4 regions of the Eubacterium ventriosum genome follow, and region 2 is predicted to be linked to each of the others. Evidence: a T-box and tRNA genes for the amino acid it is inferred to sense, from the RefSeq annotation. Region 2 holds a T-box; the other regions hold tRNA genes.
What was found. A T-box is a leader RNA that pairs with one kind of tRNA and senses whether it is charged. The one in region 2 lies ahead of thrS (threonine--tRNA ligase), so its partner is inferred to be a tRNA-Thr.
Positions count from the first base shown of each region.

Region 1 (5,215 bases), 610 kb from region 2:
GTGGAGTGTTAAGAAGAGAGAATGCCGGAATGAGTAGCGAGAGTGAGGTGAGAATCCTCACGGCCGAATATCTAAGGTTTCCAGGGTAAAGCTGATCTGCCCTGGGTAAGTCGGGACCTAAGGCGAGGTCGAAAGACGTAGTCGATGGACAACAGGTTGAAATTCCTGTACTGCAATGTATCAGAAATGTGGGGACACAGACAGAGAGCCGGAGCCGGGAATGGAGAAACCGGTGCAAGCGGGGTAGGAGAACAGCAGGCAAATCCGCTGTTCAATTTGAAGACGTGACGCGGAGTGAAATTAAAGTAGCGAAGCCGGTGAGCTGGCTGTCAGGAAAAGCCGCTATTGTGTACATTGTACCCGTACCGTAAACCGACACAGGTGGATGAGGAGAGAATCCTAAGGCCGACGGAAGAAGCATTGTTAAGGAACTCGGCAAAATGGCCCCGTAACTTCGGGATAAGGGGTGCCTACGAAGGTAGGCCGCAGAGAATTGGCCCAAGCAACTGTTTAGCAAAAACACAGGTCTATGCGAAACCGTAAGGTGATGTATATGGGCTGACGCCTGCCCGGTGCTGGAAGGTTAAGGGGAGAGGTTAGACATGAGTCGAAGCCTTGAACTTAAGCCCCAGTAAACGGCGGCCGTAACTATAACGGTCCTAAGGTAGCGAAATTCCTTGTCGGGTAAGTTCCGACCCGCACGAAAGGCGTAATGATTTGGGCACTGTCTCGACAATGCATCCGGTGAAATTGAAGTACCAGTGAAGATGCTGGTTACCTGCGCCAGGACGGAAAGACCCCATGGAGCTTTACTCTAGCTTGATACTGGGATTCGATATTGCATGTACAGGATAGGTGGGAGACTAGGAGACATGAACGCCAGTTTGTGTGGAGTCGCCCTTGGGATACCACCCTTGCAGTATTGGGTTTCTAACATGCAGCCGTGATCCGGCTGGTGGACAATGTCAGGTGGGGAGTTTGACTGGGGCGGTCGCCTCCGAAAGGGTATCGGAGGCGCTCAAAGGTTCCCTCAGAATGGTCGGAAACCATTCGAAGAGTGCAAAGGCAGAAGGGAGCTTGACTGTGACACCGACGGGTGGAGCAGGTACGAAAGTAGGACTTAGTGATCCGGTGGTATAAAGTGGGATTGCCATCGCTCAACGGATAAAAGCTACCCTGGGGATAACAGGCTTATCACTCCCAAGAGTTCACATCGACGGAGTGGTTTGGCACCTCGATGTCGGCTCATCGCATCCTGGGGCTGTAGTAGGTCCCAAGGGTTGGGCTGTTCGCCCATTAAAGCGGTACGCGAGCTGGGTTCAGAACGTCGTGAGACAGTTCGGTCCCTATCCGGCGTGGGCGTAGGATATTTGAGAGGAGCTGTCCTTAGTACGAGAGGACCGGGATGGACTGACCTCTGGTGTACCTGTTGCACTACCAAGTGCATGGCAGGGTAGCCAAGTCGGGAAGGGATAAACGCTGAAGGCATCTAAGCGTGAAGCCCCCCTCAAGATGAGATATCCCATTCGCAAGAATTAAGACCCCTTGAAGACGACGAGGTTGATAGGTCAGAGGTGGAAGTGTGGTAACACATGGAGCTGACTGATACTAATAGGTCGAGGGCTTATCCATGAAGGAAGGAAAGAGGAGTTATCTCCCCGGATGAAGGATTTCAGTGTGTGGTTTTGAGCGTATAATCAAAAAGAATAACAGTTTCAGCGAAGACTGAAGGAATAATCCTCGATAGCTCAATGGTAGAGCACTCGGCTGTTAACCGAGGGGTTGTAGGTTCGAGCCCTACTCGGGGAGCTTTTTTGCATTAAAAAACAGGTGCGAAAGACGGGGAAGAGGAAAGAAAAGACAGGAAAAAAACGAACAGGGACAGAGAAAAGAAACAAGGCTCCATGGTCAAGCGGTTAAGACACCGCCCTTTCACGGCGGTAACAGGGGTTCAAATCCCCTTGGAGTCACTAAGAAATTCATACGCCGATGTGGCTCAATTGGCAGAGCAGCTGATTTGTAATCAGCAGGTTAACGGTTCGAGTCCGTTCATCGGCTTTCATGTGAGGACCTGTAGCTCAGTTGGTTAGAGCAACCGGCTCATAACCGGTCGGTCCCGGGTTCGAGTCCCCGCAGGTCCACTTATTGTGATTATTCATGATTGCAATGACATCAGGAGGATGAAACCAACAAGGTTGTGAGAAATCCTGATGAAAACAAATCCAGCACAGCCCGTGAGGACGGGAGAAAACAAACCTAAAGCATGGGATCTTAGCTCAGCTGGGAGAGCATCTGCCTTACAAGCAGGGGGTCACAGGTTCGAGCCCTGTAGGTCCCACTTGTACAATTAAACAGTACAATGCCGGCGTGGCGGAACTGGCAGACGCGCAGGACTTAAAATCCTGTTGTGGCAACACAGTACCGGTTCGATTCCGGTCGCCGGCATTAAGCAAGCATCTCCAAAAGAGGTGCTTATGTGCGTGTAGCTCAGTTGGATAGAGCGTCTGGCTACGGACCAGAAGGTCGTGGGTTCGAATCCTGTCACGCACACTTGCCCCTGATTAATATCAGGGGGTATTTTTTTATAAATCTAAAATTGCTACTAAATAAATGTTAGATAGAACGTTTTTAAGTAAAAAAATTAAAAAATAATAAAAAGCAGCATTAATATAAATTGAATATAGATAAATTGAATTGACTATTTACTCATAGTATATACACCTGATTGGAAGTATCCGGAAGTAACTACAGATAGCAAGAAAATTAAAATAGTTAGGGGGAAAACTAAAAAAATTAAATTATATAGTAACCCACAACAAGCAAATTATGAGGTTTATTGGACATCTGAAGATTCTTCTATTGCAAAAGTTATGTCCGATGGAACTGTAAAGGCGAAGAAAAAGGGAAGCGTAAAAATATATGCAGACATATACTGATGATGGAGAATTTTATGACGATTTACAATGGACAGTTACCGTAATGCCGAAGAATCCAAGCTTTAAGTCTGTTTCTAAGAAAATGAAAAGCTTTAAGCAAAAGTATCTTAAGTACAAATTGGTAAAAAAGAATAAAAAAGCAATTTTGTATGGTGGATATAATACAGTTAAGTGAAATAAAAAAGTGTATACAGAAGGGTTTGGGCATATTGGTACGTTTTATCCATATATTGAATTGAATAAAAAATCAGGAAAAACGTCAATATAGTTGAGGTTCGTATGTAATGTTACGTTAGTTTCAATAAATACTTATGATGATATGGGATTGAATCGAGTGTCTTTTAAATCAGGATCAAAAAATGTAAAGTTTGATTATAACAGTAGTTATAAAGATAAAATTAAGAAAGGTATTTTACAAATAACCAACAATGGAACAGTGAGATTATCTAGTAATAGTAAAGAAAACATAGATAAAATTAATACATTGGAGAAAATTCTGGGACGTAAGCATGTAACATTAAAGGCATATGATACAGAAGAAGGAGCTTATGTAAAATATGAATTAAATAATTTAACAAAGAAAACATGGAAAAAAGTTATTAGTGACTACAAAAAAATCCTTGAAATGTATTAATAAGTATGCAACAGAAAATGACTTTTCAAAAACTTCAAAAAAGTTATTGACAACCCCTTAAAGTTATGATAAATTATACGAGTTGTCGCTGAGATAACAAAAATGAATTTTAAAAAGTTGTTGACAGACAAGGAAAATTATGGTAAATTATTCTGGCTGTCGAAAAACGACAGAAATTCTTGAAAAAGAAAAATAAAAAGTTGTTGACAAGCGACTGCAAGTGAGATATAATAAACAAGCTGTCGCAAAGAGACAGCAAACAGGAACATTGATAATTGAACAGCAACCATCCCTGAAAATTCAAAAATAAAATTTTCAGAGCGAACATTGTTAATTCGAGTAATCGAAGCTAACGATTTCCAAAACAACAGTAATGGATGAATGGCTAACGTCATTCTGACAGAACAAACACTTTTAACGAGAGTTTGATCCTGGCTCAGGATGAACGCTGGCGGCGTGCTTAATACATGCAAGTCGAACGAAGCACCTTGGACAGAATCCTTCGGGAGGAAGACCATTGTGACTGAGTGGCGGACGGGTGAGTAACGCGTGGGTAACCTGCCTTGTACAGGGGGATAACAGTTGGAAACGACTGCTAATACCGCATAAGCGCACAGTACCGCATGGTACGGTGTGAAAAACTCCGGTGGTACAAGATGGACCCGCGTCTGATTAGCTGGTTGGTGAGGTAACGGCCCACCAAGGCGACGATCAGTAGCCGACTTGAGAGAGTGATCGGCCACATTGGGACTGAGACACGGCCCAAACTCCTACGGGAGGCAGCAGTAGGGAATATTGCACAATGGGGGAAACCCTGATGCAGCGACGCCGCGTGAAGGAAGAAGTATTTCGGTATGTAAACTTCTATCAGCAAGGAAGAAAATGACGGTACTTGACTAAGAAGCCCCGGCTAAATACGTGCCAGCAGCCGCGGTAATACGTATGGGGCAAGCGTTATCCGGATTTACTGGGTGTAAAGGGAGCGTAGGCGGCATGGCAAGTCAGAAGTGAAAGCCTGGGGCTCAACCCCGGAATTGCTTTTGAAACTGTCAGGCTAGAGTGTCGGAGGGGTAAGCGGAATTCCTAGTGTAGCGGTGAAATGCGTAGATATTAGGAGGAACACCGGTGGCGAAGGCGGCTTACTGGACGATTACTGACGCTGAGGCTCGAAAGCGTGGGGAGCAAACAGGATTAGATACCCTGGTAGTCCACGCCGTAAACGATGAATACTAGGTGTCGGGGGACAATAGTTCCTCGGTGCCGAAGCAAACGCATTAAGTATTCCACCTGGGGAGTACGTTCGCAAGAATGAAACTCAAAGGAATTGACGGGGACCCGCACAAGCGGTGGAGCATGTGGTTTAATTCGAAGCAACGCGAAGAACCTTACCTGCTCTTGACATCCCACTGACAGGTCAGTAATGTGACCCTTTCTTCGGAACAGTGGAGACAGGTGGTGCATGGTTGTCGTCAGCTCGTGTCGTGAGATGTTGGGTTAAGTCCCGCAACGAGCGCAACCCTTGTCTTTAGTAGCCAGCAGTACGGCTGGGCACTCTAGAGAGACTGCCAGGGATAACCTGGAGGAAGGCGGGGATGACGTCAAATCATCATGCCCCTTACGAGCAGGGCTACACACGTGCTACAAT
Region 1 is NZ_CP102282.1:2,722,050-2,727,264, reverse strand. Features, by position in the region: rRNA gene NQ558_RS12450 (23S ribosomal RNA) at 1-1,632, shown strand, start outside; tRNA gene NQ558_RS12445 (tRNA-Asn) at 1,738-1,809, shown strand; tRNA gene NQ558_RS12440 (tRNA-Glu) at 1,899-1,970, shown strand; tRNA gene NQ558_RS12435 (tRNA-Thr) at 1,986-2,058, shown strand; tRNA gene NQ558_RS12430 (tRNA-Ile) at 2,068-2,141, shown strand; tRNA gene NQ558_RS12425 (tRNA-Val) at 2,266-2,338, shown strand; tRNA gene NQ558_RS12420 (tRNA-Leu) at 2,362-2,445, shown strand; tRNA gene NQ558_RS12415 (tRNA-Arg) at 2,477-2,550, shown strand; gene NQ558_RS13240 (Ig-like domain-containing protein) at 2,694-2,936, shown strand; gene NQ558_RS12410 (hypothetical protein) at 2,920-3,111, shown strand; gene NQ558_RS12405 (hypothetical protein) at 3,256-3,570, shown strand; rRNA gene NQ558_RS12400 (16S ribosomal RNA) at 3,984-5,215, shown strand, end outside.
Region 1: it has a tRNA-Thr gene. The T-box ahead of thrS (threonine--tRNA ligase) is inferred to sense a tRNA for this amino acid. The anticodon was not compared.

Region 2 (8,461 bases):
CTGTATCAGTAGGAGAAGGATTAGATGAAATATTCAAGGGATTAAATGTTGACCATATTATTTCAGGTGGGCAGACAATGAATCCAAGTACAGAAGATATTTTAAACGCAATTGATAAGATTAATGCAGACAATATTTATGTATTGCCTAACAACAAGAATATTATTCTTGCGGCTCAGCAGGCGGAAAGCCTTGTTGAAGACAAAAATATTATTGTTATTCCATCTAAGACTATTCCACAGGGAATTTCAGCAATGATAGGATTTATTCCGGATAATAGTCCTGAAGACAATAAAGAAGCCATGATTGATAGTATGTCATATGTTAAGACAGGTGAGGTTACTTACGCTGTAAGAGACACAGTTATTGATGACAAGGAAATCAAAGAAGGCAACATTATGGGTATTGGCGATGAAGGAATCCTTGCAGTAGGAGAAGAAATCGACGATACAACAATTAATATGATTAAAGAGATGCAGGATGAAGAATCAGAAATCGTAAGTTTATATTATGGTGCTGAAGTTACAGAGGAAGCAGCAAATAAGCTGGCAGATAAGATTGCAGAAGCTTTGCCTGAAATTGAAGTAGAAGTATATCCGGGTGGACAGCCTATTTACTACTATATTGCTTCAGTAGAATAGTAGGAGACTTAACGTATGGATGAAATTTTTATAGAAAGAATAGTAAAAAGAAAAGTAGATATAAAGGGAATGTTATTAAGAGTGTTAGCTGTTGTATTGACAGTTTTGTCATTATGCACAATTTTATTCTTAGGAATGCTTGGGTTGACATTAACTATATTATTCGCATATTTAACATATCTTGTGTGGGCTTACACTAGTGTAGAATATGAATATTCTTTTCTAAACACAGAGTTAACAATTGAAAAAATCATGGGACAAAGAAAAAGAAAACATGTTGATGAGTTTGATATAAAACAGGCTGAAATTATAGCACCTGCTGTATCTGACGAAATTAAGAGCAGAGCAGGAAATATAGTGACGCTTGATTATTCAACAGGATATGGAAGTAGTGATCTTTATTCTATGATAACAAATACTGACAAGGGAGCAGTACAGGTCTTATTTAATGCTGATGAAAAGCTTATTGAGGCAATGCGTCATATGAGACCATCAATAGTAAAGAGATAAAATAATATTTTTAAATAAGCAATTATAAAGTGCTTGCGTTAAAATAAATCAGGTTTGTCTCTTGAAAAAATATTGACAATACTATTGTTTTTTGTTAGTATGTTGAAAATACAAATAAAAGTGTCGTCTTAACGTATCTTGAAAGATAGATATACGGGATGGCACTTTCTCTGCAATGCAGACAATACATTAAGAATAAAAAGAGAAAGAGAGGAAAGAACCAATGGGAAAAATTATTGGTGAAGGAATTACATTTGATGATGTTTTATTAGTGCCACAGTACTCAACAGTTACACCTAATATGGTTGACTTATCAACACACCTTACAAAGAAGATCAAATTAAATATTCCGATGATGAGCGCCGGAATGGACACAGTTACAGAATACAGAATGGCAATTGCTATGGCAAGACAGGGTGGTATTGGAATTATTCACAAGAATATGACAATCGAACAGCAGGCCGACGAAGTAGATAAAGTAAAACGTTCAGAAAATGGTGTTATCACTGATCCTTTCTACTTATCTCCAGAACATACAATTAAAGATGCCAATGATTTAATGGCAAAATTCCGTATTTCAGGTGTACCTATTGTTGTAGGAAAGAAGTTAGTTGGTATTATTACAAACAGAGATCTTAAGTTTGAAACAGATGAAACAAAACTTATTAAGGATTCAATGACTTCAGAAGGACTTATTACAGCAAAAGAAGGAGTAACACTTGAAGAAGCAAAAGCAATTCTTGCAAAATCAAGAAAAGAAAAACTTCCAATCGTAGATGATGACTTTAATCTTAAAGGACTCATTACAATTAAAGATATTGAAAAACAGATTAAGTATCCACTTTCAGCAAAGGATTCACAGGGAAGACTTTTATGTGGTGCTGCTGTAGGTATTACAGCTAATGTTATGGAAAGAGTTAAGGCCTTAGTTGAAGCTAAGGTTGACGTTATTGTTATTGACTCAGCTCATGGACATTCACAGAATATTTTCAATACATTAAAGCAGATTAAGGCAGCATATCCTGACCTTCAGGTTATTGCAGGTAACGTTGCAACAGGAGATGCTACAAGAGATTTAATTGAAGCAGGAGCAGATGCAGTTAAAGTAGGTATTGGACCTGGTTCAATCTGTACAACACGAGTTGTTGCAGGTATTGGTGTACCACAGGTTTCAGCTATTATGGATTGTTATGAAGTTGCTAAGGAATATGGTGTTCCAATTATTGCAGATGGTGGTATTAAATTCTCAGGTGATATTGTAAAAGCCATTGCTGCAGGTGGAAACGTATGTATGATGGGTTCAATGTTTGCAGGATGTGATGAAGCACCTGGAGATTTCGAATTATTCCAGGGACGTAAATACAAAGTATATCGTGGAATGGGTTCAATTGCAGCTATGGAAAATGGTAGCAAAGACAGATACTTCCAGAGTGGTGCTAAGAAGCTTGTACCTGAAGGTGTTGAAGGGCGAGTTGCATACAAGGGAACATTAGAAGATACAGTATTCCAGTTAATGGGTGGTCTTAGATCAGGTATGGGATATTGTGGAGCAAAAGATATTGAAACACTTAAGGAAACAGGTAAGTTTGTTAAGATTTCAGCAGCATCTTTAAAAGAAAGTCATCCACATGACATTCATATTACAAAAGAAGCACCAAACTACACAGTTGAAAACTAATTTGGTTAAAATAAATAGCAACATTAATTGTTAAAATTATATGAAAAATATAAAAAAACATATATTAATTAACTAATTTATGTTAGAATAAGAAGGACCTTGTAATAAGGTCCTTTTTCTATAAATTAAAATTGTAGAATAGGAAAATTGAAAGAGTTTAATGTTGCAAAACTAAAAAATAAAGTGCCAAGGAGAGGTTATGGAAGAAACAAACAAGGACTTAGAAACACAGACAGATGCAAATGAAAGTGTTGAAAAAATTGAAACAGTTGAAGAAACTACAAAGGAAGAAACAATTGAAACAAATGGAAAAAACGGGAATCCGTCAGATAATAAAAACGAAAAGAACGGTTTTAAATTCGGAAAAATTGTTGTTCCGGGATTAATAATTATAATTTTGGCTGTTTTTGCAGGTGTTGTTTATTATCAGAAAAAAGTAGAACCTGAGAAAGAGTTGCTTAAAGAGATGAATTATGGTGTTAGCAGTATGAAGGATTACTTTAGCAATTATATTTCTTTAGGAAATTATAAGGGATTAACTTATGAGATAACACAGGATATGTGGGATGAAAGTGTTTCAGATGAAACTAATGAATATAATACAGCAAAGAAAGTTGCAGAAGATACTGATCAGGTTGAGTATAATTTAACAGGATATGTTGATGATAAGAAAGACAGCAACATTACACATAAAGATCAGGAAGTTATTATTGGTGAAAATTCAAAAGGAGCATTAAAAATTATTTCAGATGCCCTAAAGGGACATAAATCAGGTGAAGAAATTACTATTGAAGGTTTAAATGCTTCAGATTTTGCAACAGATGGCAGCGACTATTCAGGTAAGAATGTTAAGTTTGTAGCAAAAATAAAATCAGTTAGAAAATTATACGTAGAAAAGGTAACTGACAAGTGGGTTAAAGAGAACTACTATGATGATTATGGCTTGGAAAATGCTGATGATTTTTATAAATGGTGTAAACAGAGTCTTATAGAAGATGCAAAAGCTGAGTTATGGTCAAAAGTCCTTGAAAGTTCTGTCGTAAATAAATATTCAGAGACAGCATATCAGAGAGTTATTGAAGAAGTGGATGGTGATTACAATTATAATGCTGAATTTTTCGGTATGACAACTGATGAATATCTGGAAATAAATGGTATGACAGAAGATGATATGGAAGATGAATACATGAATGCACTTAAGTCTGAAATGGTTATGTGGGCAATTGTTGAAAAAGAAGGTCTTGCTAACAAGATTACAGATGAAGATATTCAGAATAAGTGGGATGAGTTATATCAGGAAGGTGATTTTGAATCAGAAGAAGATATGAAGTCACAGTATACAGACGAGGAAATCCGTCAGGGAGCATTAATGGATAAGGCGGTAGATTGGGTATATGATCATGCCAAAGTTAAATTTTCTTATAAGATTTCAAAATAGTATTTGACAACAAAAAAAGCAATGATATAATGAGTGGTGAACAAAGCGTTGACGAGACGAGTAGGTTATCCGGAGGGTCACAGAGAGAGATGCATAGCTGAGAGCATTTTACAGAAGGATAATTGAAGACTACCTCTGAGCGACTCTAATCAAGTCCGGTGATTCCGTTATAATCAGAATGAGAGGCTTTTGTCAGAATAGATTTTGACAGAAACAATCAGGGTGGAACCGCGTATTTTACGTCCCTGTTTATGGAAACATAAACAGGGACTTTTTTAATACAAAAAACAAAAGAAGAAACCTGTATGTTTCAGAATAAACATTGTAGAAGTAAAGGAGAAAACACTATGAAAGTTACTTTAAAAGATGGTTCAGTAAAAGAATATTCAGAACCAATGTCAGTAAATGATATTGCATTTGACATTGCAGGAGGTTTAGGAAGAGCTGCGTGTGCAGGCGAAGTTGATGGAGAGGTTGTAGACCTTAGAACAACAATTGACAAGGATTGTACATTAAACATTCTTACATTTAAGGATGAAGCAGGTAAGGCTGCATATAGACATACAGCATCACATGTTATGGCTGAAGCTGTTAAAAATTTATTCCCAGAAGCAAAATTAGCAATTGGACCTTCAATTGATACAGGATTTTACTATGATTTTGAGCATGAACCTTTTTCAAGAGAGGATTTAGATAAAATCGAAGCTGAAATGAAGAAAATCATTAAAAAGGGTGCCAGACTTGAAAGATTTACACTTCCAAGAGAAGATGCAATCAAATATATGGAAGACAGAAATGAACCTTACAAAGTTGAATTAATTAAAGATTTACCTGAAGGTTCAACAATTTCATTTTACAGCCAGGGTGAATTTGTAGACTTATGTGCAGGACCACATCTTATGAACACAAAATCAATTAAGGCATTTAAAATTATTTCATCATCAATGGCTTATTGGAGAGGTGATTCTTCAAAAGCAAGATTGCAGAGAATATACGCTACAGCTTTTGATAGCAAAGATGAATTGAATAAATATCTTGAAGAATTAGAAGATGCAAAGAACAGAGATCATAATAAACTTGGTAGGGAAATGGAACTTTTCACAACGGTTGATGTTATCGGACAGGGACTTCCATTATTAATGCCAAAGGGACAGAGAATGATTCAGAAATTACAGAGATGGATTGAAGACCTTGAAGATAATGAATGGGGCTATGTACGTACAAAGACGCCTTTAATGGCAAAGAGTGATTTGTATAAGATTTCAGGACATTGGGATCATTATAAAGATGGAATGTTTGTTTTGGGAGATGAAGAAAAAGACAAAGAAGTATTTGCACTTCGTCCAATGACATGTCCGTTCCAGTATTATGTATACAAAGCAAGCCAGAAGAGCTACAGAGATTTACCTTGCAGATATGGTGAAACATCAACACTTTTCAGAAATGAAGATTCAGGTGAAATGCACGGGCTTACAAGAGTTCGTCAGTTTACAATTTCAGAAGGACATCTTATTGTAAGACCTGACCAGATGGTTGAAGAATTTAAGAATTGTATTGCTTTAGCTCAGTATTGCTTACAGACTTTAGGCTTAGAAGAAGATGTAACATATCATCTTTCAAAATGGGATCCTGAAAATAGAGAAAAATATATCGGAGAACCTGAAGTTTGGAATGAAACAGAACAGGATATCAGAAACGTTTTAAATGAATTAAATATTCCTTTTGTAGAGGATATTGGAGAAGCAGCTTTCTATGGACCAAAGGTTGATATTAATGCAAAAAATGTTTATGGAAAAGAAGATACAATGATTACAATTCAGTGGGATGCTCTTTTAGCTGAACAGTTTGATATGTATTATATTGATGAAAATGGTGAAAAGAAACGTCCATACATCATCCACAGAACAAGTATTGGATGCTACGAAAGAACACTTGCATGGCTTATTGAAAAATATGCAGGAAAGTTCCCAACATGGTTATGTCCTGAACAGGTTAGAGTACTTCCTATTTCAGACAAATATGTTGAATATGCTGACAAAGTTGCGGCTGAATTAAAGAAGAATGGTATTGATGTTACAGTTGATTCACGTTCAGAAAAGATTGGCTACAAGATTAGGGAGGCAAGACTTGATAAACTTCCATACATGCTTGTTGTAGGACAGCAGGAAGAAGCTGACGAAACAGTATCAGTTAGAAGCCGTTTTGCAGGAGATGAAGGTGTTAAGCCTTTGGATGAATTTATTGAACAGATTTGTAAGGAAATCAGAACAAAAGAAATCCGTAAAGTTGAAGTAGAAGAAAACAAGTAATGTTTAATTAAAAGTAAATAAGCATACTTTAGTTTAAAATTATTTTTACAAAAACTAAATGAATAAAAAATAAAAAACACTCCACACTAAATGTATCGGATAAAATCCGAAATAAATTTAGGTGGAGTGTTATTATGACTAATTTAGAATGTAATGTAAAAAACTGTTATTACAATAAGTCATCAAAATGTTGTCGTGACGGCATAAATGTAGAAGGACAGGATGCAACTGTTATTGATGCGACTTATTGTGGGGATTTTAAAGAGAAGACTGAGGGCACAACAGCACAAGCATGTCATTGCAACGCAGGTCCGGAGGATACATTAGATGTATCATGTGAAGCTAAGAATTGTGTATTTAATGATAATTCTAAGTGCCATGCGGACAAAATTACAATTTCAGGTAATGGAGCAAAGCATGAAAGCCAGACAGAATGTGGAAGCTTTGAATGTGGTTGTAAGTAGAATCAACTTATTTTTCTGCAATTGTGCAAGCACATACGAAAAAATAGAGTTGTAGAATGTAAATATATTGATTACACGGATTGTTACGTGCTACGCACTGCCGCAATCCACCACCAAATTCGCATATCGCAAAGCAAGAGCTTCGCTTTTATGCTCATTTGGAACACTGTAATCAAAAAAAGTTATAAAAAATGTTGACATATGGATGAGAAGATGGTAATATAAACACTGATGTGAAAAAAGAAAGCAGAGTATCCGCTCTCACCAAGACACTTTTTAAGTGATTCCAGGTTAATATTTTTATAACGATTTTATTGTGTAGAAATAATAGTGGGTAATCTGTGGGTTATCCACTTTTCTTTTTGAAGAAATAATTTGGAGGTGCAATACTATTAGCGATTTAATGATTAACGAACAGATTAGAGATAGAGAAGTTCGTGTTATTGGAACAGACGGACAACAGTTGGGAGTTATGTCTTCAAGAGATGCTCAGAAGTTAGCAGATGAAGCAGAACTTGATTTGATTAAGATTTCACCTAAGGCTAAGCCACCGGTTTGTAAGATTATGGACTATGGCAAGTTCAGATATGAACAGCAGAAGCGTGAAAAGGAAGCAAAGAAGAAACAACATATTGTCGAAGTAAAAGAAATTAGATTATCACCAAACGTTGAAATTAATGACTTAAAAACAAAGGCTAACAATGCCAGAAAGTTTATTGAAAAAGGTGATAAGGTTAAAGTAACTCTTCGATTCAGAGGAAGAGAAATGGCGCACATTAGTAGTAATGCACATGTGCTTGATGACTTTGCAAAGATGCTTGAAGATATTGCATCAGTTGTGAAAGCACCGAAATTAGAAGGCAGAAACATGACAATGTTTTTAGAAAAAAAGCGTTAAGCTTTTAAGATATTTAAGGAGGACACAAACATGCCAAAAATTAAGACAAGCAGAGCAGCTGCAAAACGTTTCAAAAAAACAGGTACAGGAAAGCTTAAAAGAAATAAAGCTTACAAATCACATATCTTAACAAAGAAATCAGCTAAGAGAAAAAGAAATCTTAGAAAAGCAACAACAACTGATGCTACAAATGTAAAGAATATGAAGAAGATTTTACCTTATTTATAATCTATAGTAGGAGGAAGAAGAAATGGCAAGAATTAAAGGCGGAATGAACGCTAAGAAGAAACATAATAGAGTATTAAAACTAGCTAAAGGTTATAGAGGAGCTAGATCAAAACAGTATAGAGTAGCAAAGCAGTCAGTTATGAGAGCTTTAACAAGTTCATATGCTGGCAGAAAGCAGAAGAAGAGACAGTTCAGACAGTTATGGATTGCAAGAATCAATGCTGCAGCTAGAATCAATGGACTTTCATACAGCAAGTTTATGTATGGTCTTAAGTTAGCTGGTGTAGAAATGAAC
Region 2 is NZ_CP102282.1:2,105,748-2,114,208, reverse strand. Features, by position in the region: gene NQ558_RS09465 (DAK2 domain-containing protein) at 1-641, shown strand, start outside; gene NQ558_RS09460 (DUF6106 family protein) at 657-1,151, shown strand; gene guaB (IMP dehydrogenase) at 1,375-2,829, shown strand; gene NQ558_RS09450 (trigger factor) at 3,029-4,267, shown strand; T-box leader at 4,307-4,517, shown strand; gene thrS (threonine--tRNA ligase) at 4,615-6,576, shown strand; gene NQ558_RS09440 (DUF1540 domain-containing protein) at 6,711-7,040, shown strand; gene infC (translation initiation factor IF-3) at 7,444-7,938, shown strand; gene rpmI (50S ribosomal protein L35) at 7,969-8,166, shown strand; gene rplT (50S ribosomal protein L20) at 8,189-8,461, shown strand, end outside.

Region 3 (8,461 bases), 610 kb from region 2:
CCCAAGCGGCCCATGGTACTATGCTGGAGACGGCATGGGAGAGCAGGTGGCTGCCGGATTTAAAAAAGAAATCATTCATGAGAATGTTTTACATAGATGCTGGTTTGACCAGTGATTAGATGTTAAAAGAAATTTTAGCATGTAATGACTGATTAAAAACAGTCAACAAGAATAAAAGATTGTACATTGAAAACTACATACTGAAATATCTAGAAATAAATGTTTGTATAAAAACGAACATGCCAATTTCAAGACATCCGAGGCGCATCGAAAGATGCGAAGAAAGAATGAGAAATCATTCAAGAGTAAACACAAGTAACGCAAGTTACAAACTGAGAACAACTCAGACCGACCAACTGTTGCAACGCTATGCAACAGGGTAATGGTTAAGCTAATAAGAGCGCAGGGTGGATGCCTTGGCACTAAGAGCCGAAGAAAGACGTGATAAGCTGCGAAAAGCTGCGGGGAGGAGCAAATGTCCATTGATCCGCAGATGTCTGAATGGGGAAACCCGTCTGGAAGAACTCCAGTCACTGCATGTTGAATACATAGGCATGCAGGGGGAACCCGGTGAACTGAAACATCTAAGTAGCCGGAGGAAAAGAAAGAAAAATCGATTTCCAAAGTAGCGGCGAGCGAAATGGAAGGAGCCCAAACCGGGATGCGTGCATTCCGGGGTTATGGACCGCAACAAGTGACCCGTAAGATAGAAGAATGGCATTGGGAAAGCCAGCCACAGAGGGTGAAAGCCCCGTATTCGAAATCAGAAGGGAGCGAGCGGGATCCGAAGTACTACGAGACACGTGGAACCTTGTAGGAAATCGGGGGGACCACCCCCCAAGGCTAAATACTCCTTAGTGACCGATAGCGCATAGTACTGTGAAGGAACGGTGAAAAGAACCCCGGGAGGGGAGTGAAAGAGAACCTGAAACCCTGTGTTTACAAGCTGTGGAAGAGCTTTACATGCTCAACCGCGTACTTTTTGTAGAACGGTCCGGCGAGTTACTCTTACTGGCAAGGTTAAGCACCAAAGGTGTGGAGCCGAAGGGAAACCAAGTCTTAACAGGGCGAGTTAGTCAGTGTGAGTAGACCCGAAACCGGGTGACCTACCCATGTCCAGGATGAAGTTGCCGTAAAAGGCAATGGAGGTCCGAACACACATCCGTTGAAAAGGGTGGTGATGAGGTGTGGGTAGCGGAGAAATTCCAATCGAACCCGGAGATAGCTGGTTCTCCTCGAAATAGCTTTAGGGCTAGCCTCAATTTAGTCTTGCGGAGGTAGAGCACTGAATATCCTAGGGGGCGTCAAAGCTTACCGAAGATTATCAAACTCCGAATGCCGTAAAGATGATGATTGGGAGTCAGACTGCACGAGATAAGTTGGGTAGTCAAAAGGGAAACAGCCCAGACCTCCAGCTAAGGTCCCAAAGTGAGTGTTAAGTGGAAAAGGATGTGGGATTTCGAAGACAACTAGGATGTTGGCTCAGAAGCAGCCATTCATTCAAAGAGTGCGTAATAGCTCACTAGTCGAGAGGTCCTGCGCCGAAAATGTCCGGGGCTAAACACTACACCGAAGCTGAGGAATGACAATGTCATTGGTAGAGGAGCATTCTTAACTGCGACGAAGCTGTACCGAAAGGAGCAGTGGAGTGTTAAGAAGAGAGAATGCCGGAATGAGTAGCGAGAGTGAGGTGAGAATCCTCACGGCCGAATATCTAAGGTTTCCAGGGTAAAGCTGATCTGCCCTGGGTAAGTCGGGACCTAAGGCGAGGTCGAAAGACGTAGTCGATGGACAACAGGTTGAAATTCCTGTACTGCAATGTATCAGAAATGTGGGGACACAGACAGAGAGCCGGAGCCGGGAATGGAGAAACCGGTGCAAGCGGGGTAGGAGAACAGCAGGCAAATCCGCTGTTCAATTTGAAGACGTGACGCGGAGTGAAATTAAAGTAGCGAAGCCGGTGAGCTGGCTGTCAGGAAAAGCCGCTATTGTGTACATTGTACCCGTACCGTAAACCGACACAGGTGGATGAGGAGAGAATCCTAAGGCCGACGGAAGAAGCATTGTTAAGGAACTCGGCAAAATGGCCCCGTAACTTCGGGATAAGGGGTGCCTACGAAGGTAGGCCGCAGAGAATTGGCCCAAGCAACTGTTTAGCAAAAACACAGGTCTATGCGAAACCGTAAGGTGATGTATATGGGCTGACGCCTGCCCGGTGCTGGAAGGTTAAGGGGAGAGGTTAGACATGAGTCGAAGCCTTGAACTTAAGCCCCAGTAAACGGCGGCCGTAACTATAACGGTCCTAAGGTAGCGAAATTCCTTGTCGGGTAAGTTCCGACCCGCACGAAAGGCGTAATGATTTGGGCACTGTCTCGACAATGCATCCGGTGAAATTGAAGTACCAGTGAAGATGCTGGTTACCTGCGCCAGGACGGAAAGACCCCATGGAGCTTTACTCTAGCTTGATACTGGGATTCGATATTGCATGTACAGGATAGGTGGGAGACTAGGAGACATGAACGCCAGTTTGTGTGGAGTCGCCCTTGGGATACCACCCTTGCAGTATTGGGTTTCTAACATGCAGCCGTGATCCGGCTGGTGGACAATGTCAGGTGGGGAGTTTGACTGGGGCGGTCGCCTCCGAAAGGGTATCGGAGGCGCTCAAAGGTTCCCTCAGAATGGTCGGAAACCATTCGAAGAGTGCAAAGGCAGAAGGGAGCTTGACTGTGACACCGACGGGTGGAGCAGGTACGAAAGTAGGACTTAGTGATCCGGTGGTATAAAGTGGGATTGCCATCGCTCAACGGATAAAAGCTACCCTGGGGATAACAGGCTTATCACTCCCAAGAGTTCACATCGACGGAGTGGTTTGGCACCTCGATGTCGGCTCATCGCATCCTGGGGCTGTAGTAGGTCCCAAGGGTTGGGCTGTTCGCCCATTAAAGCGGTACGCGAGCTGGGTTCAGAACGTCGTGAGACAGTTCGGTCCCTATCCGGCGTGGGCGTAGGATATTTGAGAGGAGCTGTCCTTAGTACGAGAGGACCGGGATGGACTGACCTCTGGTGTACCTGTTGCACTACCAAGTGCATGGCAGGGTAGCCAAGTCGGGAAGGGATAAACGCTGAAGGCATCTAAGCGTGAAGCCCCCCTCAAGATGAGATATCCCATTCGCAAGAATTAAGACCCCTTGAAGACGACGAGGTTGATAGGTCAGAGGTGGAAGTGTGGTAACACATGTAGCTGACTGATACTAATAGGTCGAGGGCTTATCCATGAAGGAAGGAAAGAGGAGTTATCTCCCCGGATGAAGGATTTCAGTGTGTGGTTTTGAGCGTATAATCAAAAAGAATAACAGTTTCAGCGAAGGCTGAAGGAATAATCCTCGATAGCTCAATGGTAGAGCACTCGGCTGTTAACCGAGGGGTTGTAGGTTCGAGCCCTACTCGGGGAGCTTTTTTGCATTAAAAAACAGGTGCGAAAGACGGGGAAGAGGAAAGAAAAGACAGGAAAAAAAAGAACAGGGACAGAGAAAAGAAACAAGGCTCCATGGTCAAGCGGTTAAGACACCGCCCTTTCACGGCGGTAACAGGGGTTCAAATCCCCTTGGAGTCACTAAGAAATTCATACGCCGATGTGGCTCAATTGGCAGAGCAGCTGATTTGTAATCAGCAGGTTAACGGTTCGAGTCCGTTCATCGGCTTTCATGTGAGGACCTGTAGCTCAGTTGGTTAGAGCAACCGGCTCATAACCGGTCGGTCCCGGGTTCGAGTCCCCGCAGGTCCACTTATTGTGATTATCGAAAGTCACAATCATACAGGGACAGAAGTCCCAAAGAGAGAAGAACAAATCCAGCACAGCCCGTGAGGACGGAAGAAAACAAACCTAAAGCATGGGATCTTAGCTCAGCTGGGAGAGCATCTGCCTTACAAGCAGGGGGTCACAGGTTCGAGCCCTGTAGGTCCCACTTGTACAATTAAACAGTACAATGCCGGCGTGGCGGAACTGGCAGACGCGCAGGACTTAAAATCCTGTTGTGGCAACACAGTACCGGTTCGATTCCGGTCGCCGGCATTAAGAAAGCATCTCCAAAAGAGGTGCTTATGTGCGTGTAGCTCAGTTGGATAGAGCGTCTGGCTACGGACCAGAAGGTCGTGGGTTCGAATCCTGTCACGCACACTTGCCCCTGATTAATATCAGGGGTTATTTTTTATTAATAATATTAAACTTATACTAGCTATAAGATCTTATTTTCTATTAACAATAAGATTTAATTTTAAAAAGAAGATTTCATTGTTGTTAACAATAAGATTTAATTATTTTTAAATGAATAATTTTGATTTTATTTTGCATAATACTTATGTGACAAATAATTAATCAGGAGGCAAATATGTCAAACAATTATTCAAAATCAAAAAACTATGAGTCAGATTATTCAAAGTCAAAGAATTGCAAGGATAGTGCTTATGATGAAAGTCATTTAAAAAACAGTAATTCTAAAACAGGTCAGGCAAAGAATAAATCTTCAGAAAACAGTTATTCAAAGAATAGTTACAAAAATGGCTATAAGAATAGTTACAAAAATGAAGATTCAGATGAATAAAAAAATCATTTGGTTTTCGAAAAAATTTAGAAAAATTGTATACAGTTAAATAAGAGGGTTGTGGCATTTGCTTAGTTTTTTATTTATTTAAGAAAACATAACAATGCTACAGCTCTTTTTCTTACAAAATTTAATCTGAAAATATTTTTCAGATTTATAATAATATGTATAAGTATAATCTTTATCATTTGCGACTTTAATCTTTATGATTTTAAGACTTTAATATTTATAATTTTTATTGTTAATAGGAACAATATTTTTATTAATAACATATGTAATAATAAATAAAAAATTTTAATAATAAGTAGTAAGTATAATTAAAAAAAGTAAGTAGAATATGTGGTATATATAGTGAGAATTGTGTGGAGGAAAGATGAAAAAATTTGATATGATATCTCTTGAAGAGGCAGGGAAAATGGCAATTGAAGAAGATTGTATTGTTGTGGATTTAAGGGGACGAAAAGATTATGATGTTTCTCATATTGAAAATGCAATTAATTTGCCGAATGCATCATTAAAAGAGATTGAAGAGTTTGACAAGAAAGATAAAATATGGATTTTATATTGCAAGAGAGGTAGTTTAAGTTTCAAGTTAGCTAATGAGATGAACAAAGTAGGATATAAAGTTAAGGCAGTAGTGGGAGGTTTTAAAAAAATATAATATAAGATTAAATAAAAGTATGATACAAGTATAAAGTTGACATTGTTTTTAGTTGCTATTATCATATCTAGTATGAATATAGATGAAAGGGATGCAGTAATGCATATTTAATAAATAATGGATAAATTTAAAATAGTTACACCATGTCATTTTGGTGTTGAATCAGTTTTGAAAAGAGAGATTACAGATTTAGGATATGATATTGTTCAAGTTGAAGACGGAAGAGTTACTTTCGAGGGAGATGCATTGGCAGTTTGTAGGGCAAATGTTTTTCTTAGAACGGCAGAAAGAGTAATGATTCAAGTTGGAAGAGTCAAGGCAACTACATATGATCAGCTTTTTGAGGCTGTTAAGGCATTGGATTGGCAGGAGTTTATACCTGTTGATGGAAAGTTTTGGGTAAAAAAAGCAGGGACAGTTAAGAGTAAGCTTTTCAGCCCTTCTGACATTCAGAGAATAGTTAAGAAAGCTATTGTTGAAAAATTAAAAATGGAATATCACGAAAGCTGGTTTGCTGAGGATGGAGCAGAGTATCCCATAAGAGTATTTTTCTATAAAGATGAGGCTATTATAGCACTGGATACGTCTGGAGAATCACTTCATAAAAGAGGATACAGAAAGAATACGTCTAAAGCACCCATTTCTGAGACTTTGGCGGCGGCTTTAATAATGCTTACTCCATGGAATAAGGACAGAATACTTGTTGATCCTTTCTGTGGATGTGGAACTTTTCCTATTGAGGCGGCTATGATTGCAGCAAATATTGCTCCGGGAATGAATAGAGAATTTACCGCTGAAAATTGGACTAATTTTATTGATAAAAAACTTTGGTACAAGGCTGTAAATGAAGCTTATGACATAATGAATGAAGATGTTGACACTGATATTCAGGGATATGATATTGATCCTGAAATGGTTGAATTTGCAAGAAAAAATGCACAGCTTGCAGGAGTTGATCATTTGATTCATTTTCAGGCAAGACCGGTTAGCAAATTAAGTCATAGTAAAAAGTATGGATTTATTATAACAAATCCTCCATATGGCGAAAGACTAGAAGAAAAGAAGGCTTTAGTGCCTTTGTATACTGAAATTGGAAAGAGATATAAGGCGTTAGATAGTTGGTCTGCGTTTATTATTACATCTTACGAAGATGCTGAAAAAGATATGGGAATTAAGGCAACGAAGAACCGTAAGATTTATAACGGAATGATTAAAACATATTTCTATCAGTTTATGGGGCCAAAACCACCGAAAAAGGGAAAAGTAAATGAAAAATAAAAAAATAGTTATTTTATGCATCCCAATAATTGTTGCGGTTCTTATTTTGGCAGGCTTTACTATGGTATTTTCAAAGGAAAATATTCAAAAAAATGTTGACGGGGTAAAATTTGACAAAAAATGGAACCGCATAATGGCAAGGGAAATTAACAAAAATAAAATAAATTTAAAAGTAGACGGAAGAACTATTGAATGTAATGGGGAAACTCCATATATGACTAATAAGATGGAGCTTATGATTCCGATTAGCGTTATAAGTGATGCATTTAATTGCGCTAAAAACGTTTATAACGGGAAAGAAATTCTTATTGAAAAAGGTAGTAACAAAGCTACTTTATATTTTGGTAAGCAGAATATTAAATTTAATGAAAATAATTACAAAATAAGTAATGGAGCGAAGAAGATAAACGATTCCATTTATGTTTCAGCAAAGGTTTTTAGCAAATATTTGAATTATAGTTATAAGTGGAACAGCAAAAGTAATACGGCAAGTTTTACGAATACAGCAACGGGAAATTCATATTTGCCGAAGAGATATAGTTATGTTGAAAATAATAAGATTGTAAAAATAAAAAACCAGGGAAAATACGGAACATGTTGGGCTTTTGCTACACTTACAGCACTGGAAACATCACTTATGCCGGAACAGAAATTTGATTTTTCTGAGGACAATATGATTTATAATAATGCCCTTTCTGATGATATTCAGGATGGTGGCGAGTACATACGTGCTATGGCATATTTGATGTCATGGAAAGGTCCTGTGTTGGAGAAAGATGATCCATATGGAGATGGAAAAACAAATAAAAATCTTAAGTCTGTGAAACATGTTCAGGAAGCAGAGATTGTTCCATATAAAGATTATGAACAAATAAAAGAAATGGTCTTTAAATATGGTGGAGTCGAAAGCTCAATGTATATGTCAATGAGTGATGCAGACGGCAGTTCAATGTATTATAATAAAAAATATAATGCTTATTGCTACAAGGGAGATAATAAGCCTAATCATGATGTTGTAATTGTTGGTTGGGATGACGATTTTTCAAAGGACTATTTTAACGACAAAACTATTAAAGGCAATGGAGCTTTTATTTGTGTAAACAGTTGGGGAGAAAGTTTTGGAGATAAGGGAATTTTCTATATTTCATATTATGATGACAGAATCGGAAGCAACAATGTGTGCTATACAAAGGTAGAAGACACTAATAATTACGACAATATTTATCAAAGCGATTTGTGTGGCTTTACCGGAAGTATGGGGTTTGAGGGCAGTTCAAGTGTTTATTTTGCCAATGTTTACCAGGGCAAAAATAATGAAAAACTTGACGCTGTAGGATTCTATGCAACAAGTACAGATTTGAAATATGAAGTTTTTATTTGTGAAAATTTTGAAAGTCAGGAGTCATTAAATAATAGAAATCATATGGCAGCATCAGGCACAATAAAAAATCAGGGATATTATACAATTAATCTTGATAAGGAGTATAATATCTCAAAGAAAAAGAAATTTGCCGTTATAGTGAAGGTAAGTAAGGATAAAAGTGAAAAGTTTTACAAGCTTATACCAGTGGAAATGGAAAGCAAAGAAATGGCCGTAAAAATAGACTTATCAGATGGAGAAGGGTATTTTAGCTCTCAAGGATATAGCTGGCAGTCGGCCGAGAAACAGCAATGTAATATTTGTCTTAAGGCATATACTAAGAATAAATAATATGAAAGAGGTACACAATGAAAAAAATAATATTTGCAACAACTAATCAGGGAAAAGTTAGAGAAGTAAAAATGATGATGGAAGATTTCGGAGTTGATTTTGTAACAATGAAGGATGCCGGAATTGATATTGATATAGTGGAAGATGGAAAAACTTTTGAAGAAAATGCCATTATTAAGGCAAAAACAATAATGGAAGCTACAGGTGAAA
Region 3 is NZ_CP102282.1:2,713,161-2,721,621, reverse strand. Features, by position in the region: rRNA gene rrf (5S ribosomal RNA) at 1-59, shown strand, start outside; rRNA gene NQ558_RS12390 (23S ribosomal RNA) at 385-3,275, shown strand; tRNA gene NQ558_RS12385 (tRNA-Asn) at 3,381-3,452, shown strand; tRNA gene NQ558_RS12380 (tRNA-Glu) at 3,542-3,613, shown strand; tRNA gene NQ558_RS12375 (tRNA-Thr) at 3,629-3,701, shown strand; tRNA gene NQ558_RS12370 (tRNA-Ile) at 3,711-3,784, shown strand; tRNA gene NQ558_RS12365 (tRNA-Val) at 3,893-3,965, shown strand; tRNA gene NQ558_RS12360 (tRNA-Leu) at 3,989-4,072, shown strand; tRNA gene NQ558_RS12355 (tRNA-Arg) at 4,104-4,177, shown strand; gene NQ558_RS12350 (hypothetical protein) at 4,389-4,601, shown strand; gene NQ558_RS12345 (rhodanese-like domain-containing protein) at 4,975-5,262, shown strand; gene NQ558_RS12340 (THUMP domain-containing class I SAM-dependent RNA methyltransferase) at 5,380-6,540, shown strand; gene NQ558_RS12335 (lectin like domain-containing protein) at 6,530-8,251, shown strand; gene NQ558_RS12330 (XTP/dITP diphosphatase) at 8,269-8,461, shown strand, end outside.
Region 3: it has a tRNA-Thr gene. The T-box ahead of thrS (threonine--tRNA ligase) is inferred to sense a tRNA for this amino acid. The anticodon was not compared.

Region 4 (8,461 bases), 1.2 Mb from region 2:
CCCTTAATTCTTTTAAGGTTCTTGCCAGCCTGTGAGGTGCCTCATATATTATAATTGTTCTTGTTTCATTTTTTAATTCTTCAAGAACTGCTACTTTTTCTTTTTTATCTTTTGGTAAAAAAGCTTCAAAACAAAATCTTCTTGTTTTCTGACCTGACATTGTAAGCGCTGTAATACATGCCGCAGGGCCTGGCAATGATGTTACCTGTATGCCTGCTTCAAAGCACTGTCTCACAACTTCTTCCCCCGGATCAGATATTCCCGGCGTTCCCGCATCAGTTATAATGGCAATGTTTTTGCCTTCCTTCATCATTTCTACCAACTGTTTTGCCTTATCATATTTGTTAAACTCATGATAGCTTGTCATTGGTGTTTTTATATCAAAATGATTAAGCAATTTTATGCTGTTTCTTGTATCTTCTGCCCCAATCAAATCTACTTCATTTAAAGTTCTTACAACTCTATATGTAATATCTTCAAGATTTCCTATTGGTGTGGCGCATAAATATAATTTTCCTGCCATTTCTACCTCTATTCTGCAAAATGCTAAAATCCATATATTCTGTGTATTTCCTTAGTATAAACTCCCGGTTCATCGTACACAATAAGTGGCGGTTCCACTACCATCATTGACTTTCCGCCTCTTACCCCTTCTATTAGAAGCATGTTTGCATCTCTGTCCGCAAAAGGATGTATCATTCTAAGTCTTTTAGGCTCAATTCTATATTCCTTCATAAGACTAATAATTTCAGCCAACCTTCTAGGTCTGTGAACCATATAAAATCTTCCCTTAGGCTTTAGTAACTTAGCTGACTCTCTTATTACATCTTCAAGATTGCATTTAATTTCATGCCTTGCAATTGCCTTAGGCTCATCGGGATTTTTTACACCATGATTTTCAGTCATATATGGTGGATTAGTTGTTACAACATTAAAACTTGCTGCCCCAAAAATCTTAGAAGCTTCTTTTATATCTCCGTCAACTATTTTAATTCTGTCCTGAAGGTTGTTAAGCATAACGCTTCTTCTTGCCATTTCAGCACTTTCAGGCTGAATTTCCAATGCTTCAAAGTCCTGTCCTTCTGTTTTTGCTTCAAGTAATATTGGAATAATTCCAGTACCTGTTCCAAGATCTAAAGCTCTTTCACCTTTTCCTACCTTAGCAAAACCTGTTAACAGAACGGCATCCATTCCAAAACAGAATCTCTCTCTGTTCTGAATTATTTTATATCCATTTCTCTCCAAATCTACAATTTGTTCACCTGATTGCAACTTTACTTCCAATTATAATCTCTGCCTTTACAATTAATCTAATTTGGACTCTTCCTTATCTTCAAGTCCCTTTAATGCCTTTAATTCCTCTGAAGCAAGATTAAACTTCTTCTTCTTTGGCTTAAACTTTAACTCGTCAATGGCATATTCTTTAATTTCTCTTTCGTCATCAACTTCAACTACTATTTTAACCTTCTGTCTAAGAACATTTACGCTTACAACTTCACCCTTAAAGCCATCAAAAGTCTTAACTTTTTCTCCAATGTCAGGTAAATTAGAATTTAATTCCTCGTATGCTTCCTGCTCATTCTTAAGACAACACATTAATCTTCCACAAATACCTGAAATCTTTGTTGGATTAAGTGAAAGACTCTGTTCCTTTGCCATCTTAATTGACACAGGAATAAATTCTGACAAATAAGTATTACAGCAAAGTGGTCTGCCACAAATGCCTATTCCTCCAAGCATTTTTGTTTCATCTCTAACGCCAACCTGTCTAAGTTCAATTCTTGTCTTAAATACTGAAGCCAAATCCTTTACAAGTTCTCTAAAGTCAATTCGTCCATCTGCCGTAAAATAAAATAAAACTTTATTATTATCAAAAGTATATTCTGTTTCAATAAGTTTCATTTCCAAACCATGTTTTGCAATTTTTTCTTTGCAGATTTTAAATGCTTTCTTTTCTTTCTCATTATTTTCAATTGCTTTTTTATCATCCTCTTCAGTTGCAATACGTATAACGGACTTTAATGGCATAATAACCTTATCATCCGCTACTTCTCTTATTCCCTGAACAACTGAACCATATTCAATTCCCCTTGCAGTTTCAACTATAACATGGTCTCCTACCTTTACCTGAAAATCTGCGGGGCTAAAATTGTATATTTTTCCTGCCTGTCTAAATCTAACGCCTATAACTTTAATCATTTCTGTCTCCTTGTTCTAACTGTTATCCAATCTATGTTTATTTTCCTGAAGTTTTTTCCTTAATGGAAAGTAATAATATTTCTATAGTGGAATCAAAATTAACATTTGACTTAATTCTGCTTTCTGCCAGATCTATTGCCTTAAGAATGTCATTAATATCATCAAATGAATATGTCTGACTCATTTTTTCTATTGTCATATACTCATCCTGAAAAATAATCTGGTCTTCTTCCTTAGTTGCCTTATAGACAAGTATATCCCTAAACCAAATTCGCATTAAGCTAAAGTATTCATCAATCTGCTTTTTAAAAGTTCCTGTTTTCTTAATTGCCTCCCCAATAATATCCATTCCGCCTTTTTCCAAAGACATAAACATTCCAACAACATACTGTTTTAATTCTTTAAATTCTTCAGATGTTGCAAGTTTAATCGCCTTGCCCGGATTTCCATTAGAAAATGTTGCTGCAACTCTTGCTTCATAATCCCCTACACCATACTGTGATGTTAATTGATTCTTTATTATATCTTCCTTTACAGGTCTGATATTTAACATAACACAACGCGATAAAATAGTTTGAAGAAAAGTATCCGCATTTGTAGTTAACAAGATTATAATGGCATATTCAGGTGGTTCTTCAATTGTTTTTAACAATGCATTCTGTGCCTGCACTGTCATCTTTTCACTTTCCGGAACAATATATATCTTATATGGACTGCTATATGGCTTAATGTCAATATCATCATTTATCTGCTCTCTTATTTCATCAACACCAATACCTGATTTTTCGTAGGTAATATACTTAATATCCGGCTGGTTTTTTGAATCCGTCTGCTTACATGACTTGCACTGTCCGCATGCTGTTCCCGGAACGGTAATTCTTTCACCATCTTCATTAATGGCTTTATTAGAATTGTTTCTCTCACACTGCAAAGCCTTGGCAAAATGAATTGCAAGATTCATCTTACCCGATCCTTCTTCCCCATTTATAATGTAGGCGTGAGAAATTTTTCCCATTCTAATAGCATTTTCAAAATGTCTTAATATATGATTTTGTCCCAGAATTCTTTCTGATTCCATCTTCACTCCTAAAAATTAATCTATGGTCATACTAATTTATAATAACATAAATAAATAAAAAAGGCTATGCTTTAGCCATTTCCAGATAAAACATAACCTTAAAAATAATATAATACTTATTTATTTTATTCTTACTTTATTTTTTTTACTATTTCCTGCTCTATTTCTTTTATACACTGATTTAAGTTATTGTTCTCAAACCTTTTCTTTATACCGGCTTTCTCTATTTTTTCTTCTGAGAAATCTTCCTCATCAGCCAGAAATCTTCTGCATAACTCCTTGTACTTTGGCTCACTTTGATTTCTTTCCCTGTTAACAGCCCTTGCCAATCTTTCACCTGTTTCAACCTGTATATATAACGGCACCACAACATCTTCACCATAAAAATCAATCATCTGCTCATATGATTCCAAAGTACCAATATACAAATAATCTCCGTTATTTAAATCTATCTGGCCGTCATCAACTGTAAAATAACTCCATATTCCATACACAGTATTATAATCTCTGCACTCAATAACCTTTTTAGCCTTTTTCAATTCTTCAAGCTTATTTTGGTCAACAAAAAAATATTCCACCCCATTTTTTTCATTAACCCTCATAGGTCTTGTTGTATAACCTACAACAGTTTTTAAATTTAATTGTTTATTTTCTTTTAAGCTTTGGAAAATAGTATCTTTTCCGCTGCAGCTTTTTCCTAACACAAAAAATATCTTTGACATTATTCCTCCAATTTATTTTACAACTTCAATAGTTTTATTTGAATTATCTTTTAAACCGCTAATATTCATATTTGCTTCCAAATACACTTTAATCTGTTCCAATAATTCTTCTGTAATCACTTCACCAGGAACAACCAATGGGATTCCCGGCGGATAAAGAAAAACAAATTCACCTGAAATGCAATCCTTTGAATCAAACAGATTAACTGTATTTTTTTCTTTCAAATCTGTTTCGTATATTGAATACATTCTTTTATTTTTCAGTAACTCTACAGAAATATTTTCATTCTGCTTTTCTTCCAAGGACTTATCTATTTCCTTTAAAGCCTCTGCCAATCTTTCAAGTTCTTTATAATCATCGCATATAGTAGTTATCCCAAGCACATACTTTAGTGAATCCATTTCAACTTCAATATTATACTTGTATCTGAGAATATCCCCTAACTGCTTACCTGTTATTCCACTATTATTTACATTAATAATAAGCTTCGTTACATCTACATCAAAAACATTATTTTGATTTTTTAATTCTTCACATGGTATTGAAATATACTTACACTTATTAACATTTTTTCTGATTTTGTTAATAACATTCAACAATTCATCATATCTTTGTTGACCTTTTTTCTGAATTTCCCTAATACACTTGTCAATGCTACACATTAGCACATATGAAGGACTACTTGTTTCATATATAGACAACATTTCCTGCACTTTTCCTGCATCAATTCTATCGCCCTTTAAATGAAACAAAGCTGTCTGTGTCATTGCCGGCAAAGTCTTATGTGTGCTTTCGATAACTAAATCAGCTCCCAACTTATAAGCCGGAACCGGAAGTTTCTCACTTATTCCAAAATGGGCTCCGTGGGCTTCATCCACAATTAAGACTGTATTATATTTATGGACTACTCTTGCAATTTCCTCTATATCAGATACGATTCCATCATAAGTAGGGGATGTAAGAACAACCGCCTTTACATCTCTATTTTTTTTCAAAATATTTTCTATTTCGCCTTTATTATAACCACCATTTATTCCGTACTTAGCTATATAAGACGGATATACATATTCCACGTCTAAATTACGTAACTTGGCACAATTATAAACTGCCTTGTGACAATTTCTTCCTATGATAATTTTATCTCCTATATTAGTAACTGCACTAATAGCAGCTAAAATTCCACATGAACTTCCATTTACCAAAAACCAAGTTCTGTCCGTCTCAAAAAAATCGGATGCATTTTTCATTGCATCCAATATTATCCCTTTAGGATTGTGTAAATTATCAAATCCATCTATTTCCGTAATATCCACTTTATATGGATCAATTCCATCAAAAAGCCTTTCATTTCTTTTATGCCCCGGCATATGTAATGGATATCTTCCATTTTTACTATATTCAATTAATTCATTGTAAAAACTCTTCTTCTGACAATTGTAGTCTTCATTATTATCTTTATAATTATTTCTACTATTATCTTTATAATTATTTCTACTATTATTGTTATAATTTTTATAACTATTACTTTCCATTACATACTCCCACTAACTATTCGCCAAAGTTAAAAAATGAAATCTGCTTATTTGTATAGTCTCCTCTATTAAATCCTTCAAGAAATACCTCAAGTGAAACAAATTTTTTAATTCCCTTATCACTTATAAAAGGAATATCTATATTAAATATTACATTATTTTTTGTTTCATTATCTTCTCTATTCATAAGCTTCTCAACAACAGTAATTGGAACAGAAAACTCTGCGGTGCATTCCATAAAATTAAGTTCAAAATTAGCTTCAAACTGATTTTCACTTCTATATACACTGTCAATATAAGCTCTATTTATCTCAGATTTGGTAGCTTCCTCTATTACCGGTTTAGTCCACCCATTCTTTCCTAAAATCATTACAGGATAAACATTATTAATAATTCCTATTGCACCTTCAGGAATTATATTCTCCTCGTCTATCTCACGCTCGTAACCCTCCAACAATTCCTGCTTTGTTATGTTATTAATTATATTCTCGCTTAAACCTGACACAAAAGAATCTATCTTTTTCAAAATAGGCTGCATCACTCCTATTCTCTCCAAAGATACCATAAAAATATTGTGCGCCCAGGCATACTCCTGCGCCTCTCTTGAAAAAGCAGTAGCGCTGAAATAACAACCGGTGTAATTATATCTATCGCATATATTTCCCATCTCTCCCTGTATTGCGTAGTTAGTTTCAGAAATATCTGCAATAATTCCTCCAAAATCGCGTACATGCATTAACTCAACCTTATTTTTTGCATAATACTTATACTGAAATATTATTCTTAAAGGAAATATAAAAGCTGTTGGAAGATTTAACTTTCCATAAGAATTAATACCATGGGAACTACTTCTCCCCGGTATATTCTGCTCTACAATATTAATATAATTGCTGTCCTGTAATAATTTTTTAACCTTTTCTTCGAATATTATTTCTCTTGCCTGATGCTCTTTCATTTAATTTATCCTCTTGTAATCTTGTTTTAATTATTTTACTTTTAATTATTTCTATGTGTGCTAGTGCTATAAATTTGTTTTGTAGTTAATTCTATTTATTCCTCCACTCACTGGGTGATATACATATATTTATATTACTATTTTTTATATTAGTAAGCAATTATTTATGGCAAAAAAAAACTAATGGAAAATCCATTAGTAAATAAAAATAATGCCCAGTTCCGGAATCGAACCAGAGACACGAGGATTTTCAGTCCTCTGCTCTACCAACTGAGCTAACTGGGCATTGAGTTGCGGGAATAGGATTTGAACCTATGACCTCCGGGTTATGAGCCCGGCGAGCTTCCAGACTGCTCCACCCCGCGATATTTAATTAAAAAGTAATGGGCAGAGAAGGATTCGAACCTTCGAAGGCAGTGCCAGCAGATTTACAGTCTGTCCCCTTTGGCCACTCGGGAATCTGCCCATTAAAGCCGATGAACGGACTCGAACCGTTAACCTGCTGATTACAAATCAGCTGCTCTGCCAATTGAGCCACATCGGCGTATTCATTTTTATCATTTATACTGTAAGAAGTATAAATGGGACCTACAGGGCTCGAACCTGTGACCCCCTGCTTGTAAGGCAGATGCTCTCCCAGCTGAGCTAAGATCCCAAGAAAAAAATAAAGAGGTTGAGAAAGCTAGCTTGATATGCTTTCGACCTCCTCTGTATAAATTATATATTATACTGATAGCGACCCGGATGGGGTTCGAACCCACGACCTCCGCCGTGACAGGGCGGCGCTCTAACCAGCTGAGCCACCGGGCCATCAAGAGTATTATAACATACTCAGTACTAAATTACAAGTACTTTTTTGATTATACACTCAAAACCACACACTGAAATCCTTCATCCGGGGAGATAACTCCTCTTTCCTTCCTTCATGGATAAGCCCTCGACCTATTAGTATCAGTCAGCTCCATGTGTTACCACACTTCCACCTCTGACCTATCAACCTCGTCGTCTTCAAGGGGTCTTAATTCTTGCGAATGGGATATCTCATCTTGAGGGGGGCTTCACGCTTAGATGCCTTCAGCGTTTATCCCTTCCCGACTTGGCTACCCTGCCATGCACTTGGTAGTGCAACAGGTACACCAGAGGTCAGTCCATCCCGGTCCTCTCGTACTAAGGACAGCTCCTCTCAAATATCCTACGCCCACGCCGGATAGGGACCGAACTGTCTCACGACGTTCTGAACCCAGCTCGCGTACCGCTTTAATGGGCGAACAGCCCAACCCTTGGGACCTACTACAGCCCCAGGATGCGATGAGCCGACATCGAGGTGCCAAACCACTCCGTCGATGTGAACTCTTGGGAGTGATAAGCCTGTTATCCCCAGGGTAGCTTTTATCCGTTGAGCGATGGCAATCCCACTTTATACCACCGGATCACTAAGTCCTACTTTCGTACCTGCTCCACCCGTCGGTGTCACAGTCAAGCTCCCTTCTGCCTTTGCACTCTTCGAATGGTTTCCGACCATTCTGAGGGAACCTTTGAGCGCCTCCGATACCCTTTCGGAGGCGACCGCCCCAGTCAAACTCCCCACCTGACATTGTCCACCAGCCGGATCACGGCTGCATGTTAGAAACCCAATACTGCAAGGGTGGTATCCCAAGGGCGACTCCACACAAACTGGCGTTCATGTCTCCTAGTCTCCCACCTATCCTGTACATGCAATATCGAATCCCAGTATCAAGCTAGAGTAAAGCTCCATGGGGTCTTTCCGTCCTGGCGCAGGTAACCAGCATCTTCACTGGTACTTCAATTTCACCGGATGCATTGTCGAGACAGTGCCCAAATCATTACGCCTTTCGTGCGGGTCGGAACTTACCCGACAAGGAATTTCGCTACCTTAGGACCGTTATAGTTACGGCCGCCGTTTACTGGGGCTTAAGTTCAAGGCTTCGACTCATGTCTAACCTCTCCCCTTAA
Region 4 is NZ_CP102282.1:493,774-502,234, forward strand. Features, by position in the region: gene rsmI (16S rRNA (cytidine(1402)-2'-O)-methyltransferase) at 1-523, opposite strand, end outside; gene NQ558_RS02120 (tRNA1(Val) (adenine(37)-N6)-methyltransferase) at 547-1,284, opposite strand; gene NQ558_RS02125 (PSP1 domain-containing protein) at 1,306-2,199, opposite strand; gene NQ558_RS02130 (DNA polymerase III subunit) at 2,237-3,277, opposite strand; gene NQ558_RS02135 (nucleoside/nucleotide kinase family protein) at 3,409-3,999, opposite strand; gene NQ558_RS02140 (aminotransferase class I/II-fold pyridoxal phosphate-dependent enzyme) at 4,012-5,532, opposite strand; gene NQ558_RS02145 (hypothetical protein) at 5,549-6,487, opposite strand; tRNA gene NQ558_RS02150 (tRNA-Phe) at 6,700-6,772, opposite strand; tRNA gene NQ558_RS02155 (tRNA-Met) at 6,779-6,852, opposite strand; tRNA gene NQ558_RS02160 (tRNA-Tyr) at 6,872-6,953, opposite strand; tRNA gene NQ558_RS02165 (tRNA-Thr) at 6,959-7,031, opposite strand; tRNA gene NQ558_RS02170 (tRNA-Val) at 7,070-7,142, opposite strand; tRNA gene NQ558_RS02175 (tRNA-Asp) at 7,224-7,297, opposite strand; rRNA gene NQ558_RS02180 (23S ribosomal RNA) at 7,413-8,461, opposite strand, start outside.
Region 4: it has a tRNA-Thr gene. The T-box ahead of thrS (threonine--tRNA ligase) is inferred to sense a tRNA for this amino acid. The anticodon was not compared.